Methylomagnum ishizawai: one gene and its partner. The protein of the gene in region 2 interacts with the protein of the main gene of each other region in a pairwise test. Links are inferred from orthologs where the notes say so. Each region holds a gene or a part of one and is shown on either strand. Other genes may lie near its edges.

Region 1 (4,688 bases), 1.4 Mb from region 2 along the record:
AAGTCCCGCAGGGTCTTTTCGACATAGGCGGCGTACTGCCCGTTGAGCTGGGGGAACACCGCGCCCGGATTGCCGTTGCCGCCGAAGCCGTGGCAGCCGGTGCAGGCCGGGACGCCGGTCTTGAGGTTGCCGGTGCGGTAGATGGTTTCGCCGAGGGCGTTGGCCTCCGCCTTCTCGATGGTGATCTTCTGCTGGCTGTAATAGGCCGCGAGATCGTCGATATCCTGGCCGGTGAGGGGTTCGGCCAAGGCGCCCATGGTCGGGTCGCCGCGCTTCTGGGATTTGAAATCGTGGAGCTGCTTGGCGATGTAATCGGCGTGCTGGCCCGCGATCTTGGGGAAGATCGGGGCGCTGCTATTGCCGTCCTCGCCATGGCAGCCGGCGCAGACCATGGCCTTCTCCTTGCCGGCGGCGGGATTGCCTTGGGCATGGGCGAGGGCGACGCCGCCCGCCAGTAACAGACCCATCCAAAACCTTAGTTTTCCCATTCCCGATACCTCGCTGATAGCCGGATGTTATTGATATGAATGTAAACGGGCCGTCCGGGGCGGTGGCTTGGGGCATGGTCCCGGTGGCGGCGTGGCGCTGAAAAACCCAATGGGCGTGGTCCGCTTCAAACCCGCAATCAAATACGGGTAAACTACAAAAGTCAATTATTTCCCCGAACAGCCTATCGTGAAATCCATTTATCATTCCGCCAGTTTCCTGGCGAGCGCCTCGAAGCTGGGCAACGCCCCTCCCGACCAGGGCCTGGAGGTCGCGTTCGCGGGCCGTTCCAACGCCGGGAAGTCCAGCGCCATCAACCTCATCACCCAACAGAAATCCCTCGCCAGGGTCAGCAAGACGCCGGGCCGGACCCAGTTGCTCAATTTCTTCCAACTCGACGCGGACCGGCGCCTGGTCGATCTGCCGGGCTACGGCTACGCCGAGGTGCCCGAGGCCATGCGGAAAACATGGGGGGCGATGATAGAGAACTATCTGAGCCAGCGCCAAGCCCTGCGCGGGGTTTTTTTGGTGATGGATATCCGCCGTCCCTTGACCGATTTCGATTGGCGCATGATCGAATGGTGCGCCCATTACCGCCTGTCCCTGCATATCGCCCTGACCAAGGCCGACAAGCTCAGCCGGGGCGCGGCCTTCGATACCCTGCACAAGGTCAGGCGGGAATTGGCCGGATGGCAAGGCCCGGACATCGGCTTGCAATTGTTTTCCGCGCTCAAGCGGGTTGGCGTGGAGGAGGCCCATGCCGTGCTGGACCGCTGGTTCGAATGCGGGCCGGGCGAGGATGCGGCCACCCGGCCCTGAGTACCGCCGGGCAAAAAAAACTCCGAAGCAAAAAGGGGAAAATGCTTCGGAGTCTTGGAGTTCCCGGTTGGGGGGAACCGGGATTGAGAAAAACTACCCAAGGAGAGGAGGTGAGTAGTTCGCGTCGTTCCTGAATGGCCCTATGACCCCCTATCGCAAGGGAAAGTTCCAGCCCGATCCGGCTGCCGCGATACCCCCGCCCCTACCCGGAACTTATCCCCGTCCCGCCGTCTCGAATGAGGCGCGGCGCATCCCTTGGAACCGCCGGACACCGGTCCCTCATAATGCCGGAATCCTTTCCCAACCCATCGCCTAGGCACGCCAACATGAATATCCAAAAACTCGTCAGTTTCAATTTTCACTTCGCCGTTTGGTTATCCATCTTGGGCGGTATCGCCGCCTTGAACCATCCCGATTTCATCGTGCCCGACGACGACGGCATGTACGGCCCCTTGCGCAATAATTTCCTGATCGTCATCGGCTACCTGGTATTCAGCGAATTGGGGCTGTGGTATTTCCGCTATTTGAAGGGCAGCCGTATCGAGGCCTTGATCATGGCCTATACCTTCTTCGCCACGGCGGTGGGGGCCAAGTTTTATGGCATGGTCAATAACCTGCCGGTATCGGATGCCTTCGTGATGACCATGGCCTATCTGGCCGTCTCGCATGGGTTTTATTATGCCGCCGGTCTCATGGAAGCCGAGACGCGGGCGGCCCAGGCCAAGCATCCTGGGCCGGACGTTTGAGGCTCATAGTTCCACCTGGAGGTTATCGATCAAGCGCGCCTTCCCCAGCCATGCGGCGGTCAGGACGACCCACCGGGTTTCCTCCGGTCCAGGCCGGGCCAGATCGCCCTGGCGGCGGATGGCGAAATAATCGGGCACGAAGCCCTGGTTCCGCAGGGCTTCCGCCCGCTCCCGCTCGATCCTGGTGTAATCGCGGGCACCGCCGCGCAATTCCGCCGCCGCCGCGCGCAGTTGGGCATAGATCGAAGCCGCCCGCGCCTTTTCCTCCGCCGACAGATAGCCATTGCGCGAACTCAGCGCCAAGCCATTTTCCTCCCGCACCGTGGGCACGCCCTGGATACGCACCGGCACATCCAAATCCGCCACCATGCGGCGGATCACCGCCAATTGCTGGTAATCCTTCTCGCCGAACAAGGCCACATCGGGCCGCACCTGGTTCAACAGCTTGAGGACCACGGTGGCGACGCCCCGGAAATGGCCGGGCCGGAATTGGCCGCACAAGTCATCGGACAAACCCGGCACTTCCACGAAAGTCATCCGGGCCGGGTCGGTGGGGTAAATCTCGGCCACGGGCGGCAGGAATAAGAGGTCGGTGCCGACGGCGGCGAGCTGGGCGCTGTCGGCTGCCGGGGTGCGGGGATAGGCCGCGAAATCCTCGCCGGGGCCGAATTGGCTGGGATTGACGAAGATGCTGACGACCACCCGGTCGGCCAGTCGCTTGGCTTCCTCGACCAGATGGAGATGGCCCGCGTGCAGGTTGCCCATGGTCGGCACGAAGGCCACCGATAGGCTTTGCCCGCGCCAGAGGCGGACGCTGTGGCGGAGTTCGGGGATGGATGGGGCGGTCTTCATGGGGATTGGCTCTGGGGTGGATGGGTTCCGCCGGTCCGCGGGTTCCCAAACGGGGCTTGGGAACGGGCGGGCGATCACCGGGCTTTAGGTGGCGAATTCGGACGGCGACGCCTTCAAGGCCCGGTCCCGCGCCCAGTTGCGGATGTGGTCCACCTGTTCCTTCATGGTTTTCGACAAGGGGACGATATTGCCGGTGGCGTACATCAGGTCGTCCTCGTTGAGTTCGCGTTCTTCCAGCCGGGCCGTGGTCAGGGCCGCCACCACGCATTGTTCGACCTCGGCCCCGGTCCAGCCCTTGGTGAAGCGCTTGAGCCGTTCCAGGTTGAAGCCGCTGGCGTCGATGCCGCGCCGTTCCAGATGGATGCGGAAGATATCGACCCGCTCGTCGTCCAGCGGCAAATCCACGAAGAACACCTCGTCGAAGCGGCCCTTGCGGATCATCTCGGCGGGCAGCAGGTCGATGCGGTTGGCGGTGGCGGCGACGAACAGTCCCTTGGTTTTTTCCTGCATCCAGGTCAGGAAGAAGGCGAAGATGCGGCCTTGTTCGCCCGCCGATTCGGTGGAGGTGATGCCCATCTCGATCTCGTCGAACCAGACCACGGCGGGCGAAATCCCTTCCAGCATCCGGCAGGCGCGGGCGAAGGCGCTTTCCGGCGAGCCGTGGCGGCCCGAGAAGATTTCGCCCATGTCGATGCGGTACAGCGGCAACTCGAAGCAATTGGCGATGGCCTTGACCGAGAGGCTTTTGCCGCAACCGGAAATCCCCATCACCAGGATGCCCTTGGGCACGATGTCCGCGCCGAGTTTTTCGCGCTGCTGGAATAGGCGGCGGCGCTCGATCAGCCATTGCTTCATGATTTCCAAGCCGCCGATATGGCCGATGTTGTCGCCTTCGGAGATGAACTGGATCATGCCGCTGCGGTTCACCAACTGGCGCTTTTCCTGGTAGAGCGCGGGCAGGGAGTCGCGGCCCAGGTGCTTGCTGCCGGCGAGGGCACGGCGCAGGGCGTGGCGGGCTTCGTCCAGGGTCAGCCCTTGCAGGGCGCGGAGGATGAGGGTTTGGGTGGCCTCGTCGCCATCGATGGTGTAGCCGGCGGCCTGGAGGAGGGCGGTTTCGCTTTGGAGGAAGGTTTCCAACTCGGGCAGGTCCGGCACGCCCAATTCGAGGTAGGCGAAGTCGCGGTCGAGTTCCGGCGGCAGGAATTGTACGGGCGAGGTGATGAACACGAATTTGCCCTGGTCGAAGCAGCCCGTGTACAGGTCGCGCAGGCGGCGGCGGATGTCGGCGGACTCCTGCATCGGCTCGTGGAAATCCTTGAGGTGGAACAAGGCCGGGCCTGGGTGTTCGGCGATGAAATCCAGGGCGGCGCGGGCGGTGGCGGCTTCGGCGCGGCTGCCGTCGGCCTGTTTCATGCCTTCGGTGAGGCTCCAGGTCCATAGCGGCACGGGGGCGGCGAAGAAGCTTTTGGCGGCTTCGGCCAGGAGTTTGGCGATGCGCTGTTCCTCGGAGGTTTTGACGTAGGCCAGCGGACGGCCCGAATCGACGATGTCGCGCAGGGCTTGGAGCGATTTGCTGAGGGTGGTCATGGGTGTTTGGGGTCGGTTGGGGGGTGGAAGGGGGCCGGGACCGGCCTTGCGGGGTGCCGCGGGGGATTCTTGTGGGCGGCGGGGGGGCTGTCAAGTTGGACGGGAGGCGGTGGTGCGGGCCGCCATGCGGGGCGCCCCGGTGTTTTGTTACCCTGTCTTGTCCGGTGGGTACGCCGAATGCGGTGCCATCGCCGGAAG
Region 2 (4,903 bases):
CCACCGGGCTACCGGAACAACGCACGGCCACCTTACCGCCCCGGCCCGAACGCCCGCTCGAACGCCCAGCGCAACAGGAAGAACAGCGCGGCCATCAACACCAGCAGCGTCCCGATGCCCCCGCCGAAGAAAATCCAGATGCGGGTTTTCATAAGCAAGAACACCGCCACGGCGGTCAAGACCAGCAGCCACATGAAGCCCGTCAGCCTGCGGAATCCCGGAATCTGCGCCGGATCGGCCTGGTTGCGGACGAGGCCCAAGGTGGTCGCCATGGACAGCAGGGGCAGCAATTCCGACAACACGCCGGCCTGCATCAAACGGCCATGGCCCAAGGTATCGGCCAAGGCCACCGCCGCCACGATCCCCGGCCCGCAGGCCGCGTAGATCAAGCCGGTATAGGCATAGCGCACCGGGACAGCGTCCACCCACCCCTTAGGGTGCAAACGCCCGACCAGCCAAGCCAAGGCGGGGATGGCACCGAAATAGGCCAACACCGCCGCCGGGTTCGCCTCGACCTGGGCGAACAACTCCTGCAAGCTCATGATTTTCTCCGCTGATGAATCCGGTCCGACCGTCCGCGACGGGTCCAAGGATTATCCCACAGCCGATACCGGCTTTTTGAACAAGACCTTACAAGGACCCTGGCCATTCGGGCCGGGACTCACACCCCCCCGGTTCTGCTTGACACATCGGCCCCTCGTCCATAGCATTCCCGAGTTTTTTCCGGCCCCAAGCTCGAATCCTGCCAGCCCAGTCGCGGATATTTTAAATGACCCTATCCACTCCCGCCCCCATGAACGCCACCGCCTCCAATCCGCCCAGCGGGTTCGCCGAAATCCGCCAACTGGTGGGAGCGGAAACCACCGCGGTCGACCGGCTGATCCTGCAAGAACTCAGCTCCGATGTGCTGCTGATCAATCAAATTGGCCATTACATCGTCAACAGCGGCGGTAAACGGCTGCGGCCCATGCTGCTCTTGCTGGCCGCGAAAGCCTTGGGCTATCCAGGCCAACAACATATCACCCTGGCGGCGGTCATCGAGTTCATCCATACCGCCACCCTGCTGCACGACGACGTGGTCGATGAATCCACCCTGCGCCGGGGCCAGGATACCGCCAACGCCCTGTGGGGGAATTCGGCCAGCGTCCTGGTCGGCGACTTTCTCTATTCCCGCTCGTTCGAGCTGATGGTGCGGGCGCAGAACCTGCGGGTGATGGAAATCCTCTCGCAAACCACCACCTCCATCGCCGAGGGCGAGGTGCTGCAACTGCTGAACTGCAACAACCCCGCCACCACCGAGCAGAAATACCTGGCGGTCATCGCCCGCAAGACCGCCATCCTGTTCAGCGCCGCCGCCCAGCTCGCCGCCGTACTGAACGCCTCGCCGGAGCCGATCGAAACCGCGCTGCGCGACTATGGCCTGCACCTGGGCATCGCCTTTCAATTGATCGACGACGCCTTGGACTATCGCGCCAACCCGGAGGAACTCGGCAAAAACCTGGGCGACGATTTGGCGGACGGCAAACCCACCCTGCCCCTGATCTATGCCATCGAACACGGCACCGAGGCCCAGAGCGCGGTATTGCGTCAGGCCATCGAAAACGGCGACCGCGAGGCTTTCCGCGAAGTTTACAAAATCATTGAATCCACCGACGCAATCGCTTATACTTCCCTGCGTGCCAAGGAAGAAGCCAATATCGCGATAACCTCGCTTTCGGCCCTTCCGGCATCCGAATATAAAGAGGCTTTGGAAAGCCTCGCCCGATTCTCGGTCGAGCGTAGTTTCTAAAAGTCCGGTATTTTCGGGGTGTAGCTCAGCCTGGTAGAGCACTGCTTTCGGGAGGCAGGGGCCGGAGGTTCGAATCCTCTCACCCCGACCAATCAAGCCCATTCGTTACGTCCTTCCCGGTTTTAATGGACGTAATTATCCTTCCTCCTATTCCCCCATATAATCCTCCGCCCCGCCCGTCCCCGGTCGGCGGCATCGTTTCCGATTACCCGGTTTCACGGCGAGCCTAAAACCCTGGGCTAAATCCCCTATTCCAACCCATAGGCCGAGGTTTGGCAAAACCCATGGACGACGAATCCCTCTACGAAGTCGACGAGCAGGACCGGGTTATCGGTCCGCGGCCGCGCGGGGAATTGCACCGCCTGGGACTCAGGCACCGCTCCGTGCATATCCTGGTATTCAACGGGGACGGCGAGCTATTCCTGCAAAAGCGCTCCATGACAAAAGATATCAGTCCGGGCCGCTGGGACACCTCCGCCGCCGGGCATGTGGATTTCGGGGAAAGCTACGCAGATTGCGCCCGGCGCGAACTGGCGGAAGAACTGGGCGTCGCGCCGACAGGAGAACTCCGCCCCCTGTTCAAGCTCGCCGCCTCGGCCCAGACCGGCTGGGAATTCGTGCAGGTCTACCACACCCAACACGCGGGCGGTTTCCGGCTGAACCCCGACGAGATCGACGCGGGCCGCTGGTGCGCGCCGGCGGCGGTGGACGCCTGGGTGGCGGCGGACGACAGGACGCTCACCGCCGCCTTCCGGCTGATCTGGCGGACCTACCGCGCCCCGCCCGCCTAGGCCCGGCCTTCCTCCCGCAACAAGTCCAGCAAGGCCGCGAACGCCCGCCGGGTGGAAGCGAAGGCGAACCTCCCCGGATCGACCTCCCGCGGCGCCAACAACACATAATCCGCCACATCGTCCGCCGCCCGGATGCCACCGATGTCCGGGGCCTCGCAGGCGAAGAACATATCGGTGGTCTTATACGGCACCTGGGCATAGAGATAATCGTTGGGGGCGCTGAGCAAATAGCGGAACCCGCCCACCGCGATCCCCAATTCCTCCCGGATTTCCCGGCGCAAGCCGTCCTCCACGCTCTCGTCGAAATCGACGAAGCCGCCGGGCACGTCCAACATCCCCCGCCCCGGCGCCTTGGCCCGCACGCACAGGATCAGCTTGCCGCCATGGAACACGAACGCCCCGGCGGCGGCGGCGGCGTTGAAAAAGAACTGGAACCCGCAGTGGCCGCAACGCAGATGGCGCACCGCCGACACGTCGGGACCGGGCGCGCCACAACCGGGGCAATGGCGGAATTGGCTGGCGGGGCTATGCTGCAAACGCTCCGAATCCATAAAACACCCTCATGTGGAGGCCCGCGCCGGCGGGCCGCGTAGTGGAAAAAACCGTTCGGATGACGGAAGATTCGACCCGCGCCACCCAAAGAGGCACCGCCATGGACCGCGCCGTTTTCTTCATCTCCGACCATACCGGCATCACGGTGGAAGCCCTGGGCCGGAGCCTCCTGAGCCAGTTCCCGGATTTCCGGTTCGAGCGCACCACCCTGCCCTTCGTCGATACCGAGGCCAAACTCCACGCCGCCTGCCAGCGCATCCAGGCCCGCCACCGGGACACGGGCCTAGCGCCCCTGGTGTTCAGCAGCCTCGCCAACGCCGCGGCACGCGCCCATTTGCTGGCCAGCGGCGCGGTGGTGTTCGATGTGTTCGAAAGCCATATCGAGCGGCTGGAAACCGCCCTGGGACTCAAATCGGCGCAGGCGGTGGGACGCGCCCACGGACTCCACGACCCCGTCCAGGGCAGGGAACGGATCGGGGCGTTGAAGTTCGCGCTGGACACCGACGACGGGCTCGGGGCCGACGCCTACGGCACCGCCGATATCATCCTGGTCGGCGTGTCGCGCTCGGGGAAAACCCCGGCCTGCCTCTACCTCTCGCTGCAATATGGCATCGCGGCGGCGAATTATCCGCTGGCCGAGGAAGAACTGGAACGGGTGGAATTGCCCCGGACCTTGCGGGCATGGCGGGACAAGCTGTTCGGGCTGACGCTGGCCCCGGAACGCCTGCACCTGCTGCGGGAAGAACGCCGGCCCGGCAGCCGCTATGCCGCGCTCCCGCAATGCCGCCGGGAAATCCAAGCCGCCGCGGCCTTGTTCCAAGCGGCGGGCATTCCCTGCCTGGATACCACGCGCATGTCGGTGGAAGAAATCGCCACCAATGTCCTGCACCATTCGGGCCTGAAGCGGCCGGCCTGGTGAAGTGGAGACCGGGCGCAGCGGAATCCGGTATCTACGCCTCGGGATGGCGTTCCGGGCGCGGCACGGTGGCGATCAGCAAAACCGTCGCCGCCACCGCGCAAGCCGCCGAAAACCCGAAGGCCCAGGCCGAGCCGAACGCCTGCGTCAGCCCCCCGAAAATCAAGGAAGCCGGCAGCAGCAACAAGCCCGTGACCAGGTTGAACCAGCCGAAGGCCGTGCCCACGCCATGGCGCGGCACCATATCGGCCACCAGGGCTTTCTGCGCCCCCTCGGTGGCGGCGAAGAACAGGCCATACACGGCGAACAAGGGCCACAGCCACGCCTTGGACCAGCCATCGAAACCCAGCAACAGCAAGATCGCCGAATACACCAGCCAGCCCGCGACGATCATGGTCTTACGCCCCACCCGGTCGGACCAGGCCGAAAACGACGTGGAACACAGCGCGGCGACCAGGGACACCCAGGCCCACAGCAAAGGCAGTTCCGCATCCGGCACCCCGAATTCGCGGGCGCGCAACAACAAGAACAAGCTGGACGGGAAGCCCAACGTGAACAAGCCCAGCACCAGCAAATAACGCCGGAACGCCAACGGAAACGTCCCGATCCGCCAATCGAACGGCACGGCGGGCCGCGCCTCGCGCTCCACATCCTTGAGGCACAGGGTCAGCGCCACCGTCAGCAAACCCGGCACGGCGGTCCATAGCAAGACCTGCCGCAAATCGGCTTTTTGCTCCAACAACCACGCCGCCATCAAGGGACCGGCCACCGCCCCGACATTGTCCATGGCGCGATGGAAACCGAAAGCCAGCCCACGCTGCCCAGGCGCGGCGGACAAGGCCAGCAGGGCATCGC

Evidence for each region.
Region 1: the proteins of K5658_RS09920 (region 2) and panC interact in binary tests that used the Escherichia coli proteins (3 or more experiments, as listed by UniProt). The link is inferred for Methylomagnum ishizawai from one-to-one orthologs.

What each region holds. Positions count from the first base shown.
Region 1 is NZ_AP019783.1:746,023-750,710, forward strand. The notes cover bases 980-3,880. They hold panC (pantoate--beta-alanine ligase), read right to left. Parts: upstream 2,904-3,880; coding sequence 2,055-2,903; downstream 980-2,054. Other genes in these bases: yihA (ribosome biogenesis GTP-binding protein YihA/YsxC), read left to right, coding at 980-1,305; K5658_RS03315 (hypothetical protein), read left to right, coding at 1,632-2,051; K5658_RS03325 (AAA family ATPase), read right to left, coding at 2,988-3,880. In the rest of the region: K5658_RS03305 (c-type cytochrome), read right to left, coding at 1-467; more of yihA, read left to right, coding at 676-979; more of K5658_RS03325, read right to left, coding at 3,881-4,490. UniProt on the Escherichia coli protein: Catalyzes the condensation of pantoate with beta-alanine in an ATP-dependent reaction via a pantoyl-adenylate intermediate.
Region 2 is NZ_AP019783.1:2,162,903-2,167,805, reverse strand. The notes cover bases 1,122-3,826. They hold K5658_RS09920 (NUDIX hydrolase), read left to right. Parts: upstream 1,122-2,073; coding sequence 2,074-2,580; downstream 2,581-3,826. Other genes in these bases: ppsR (pyruvate, phosphate dikinase/phosphoenolpyruvate synthase regulator), read left to right, coding at 3,191-3,826; K5658_RS09915 (NUDIX hydrolase), read right to left, coding at 2,577-3,131; ispB (octaprenyl diphosphate synthase), read left to right, coding at 1,122-1,789. In the rest of the region: K5658_RS09935 (hypothetical protein), read right to left, coding at 33-542; more of ispB, read left to right, coding at 770-1,121; more of ppsR, read left to right, coding at 3,827-4,051; K5658_RS09905 (MFS transporter), read right to left, coding at 4,083-4,903.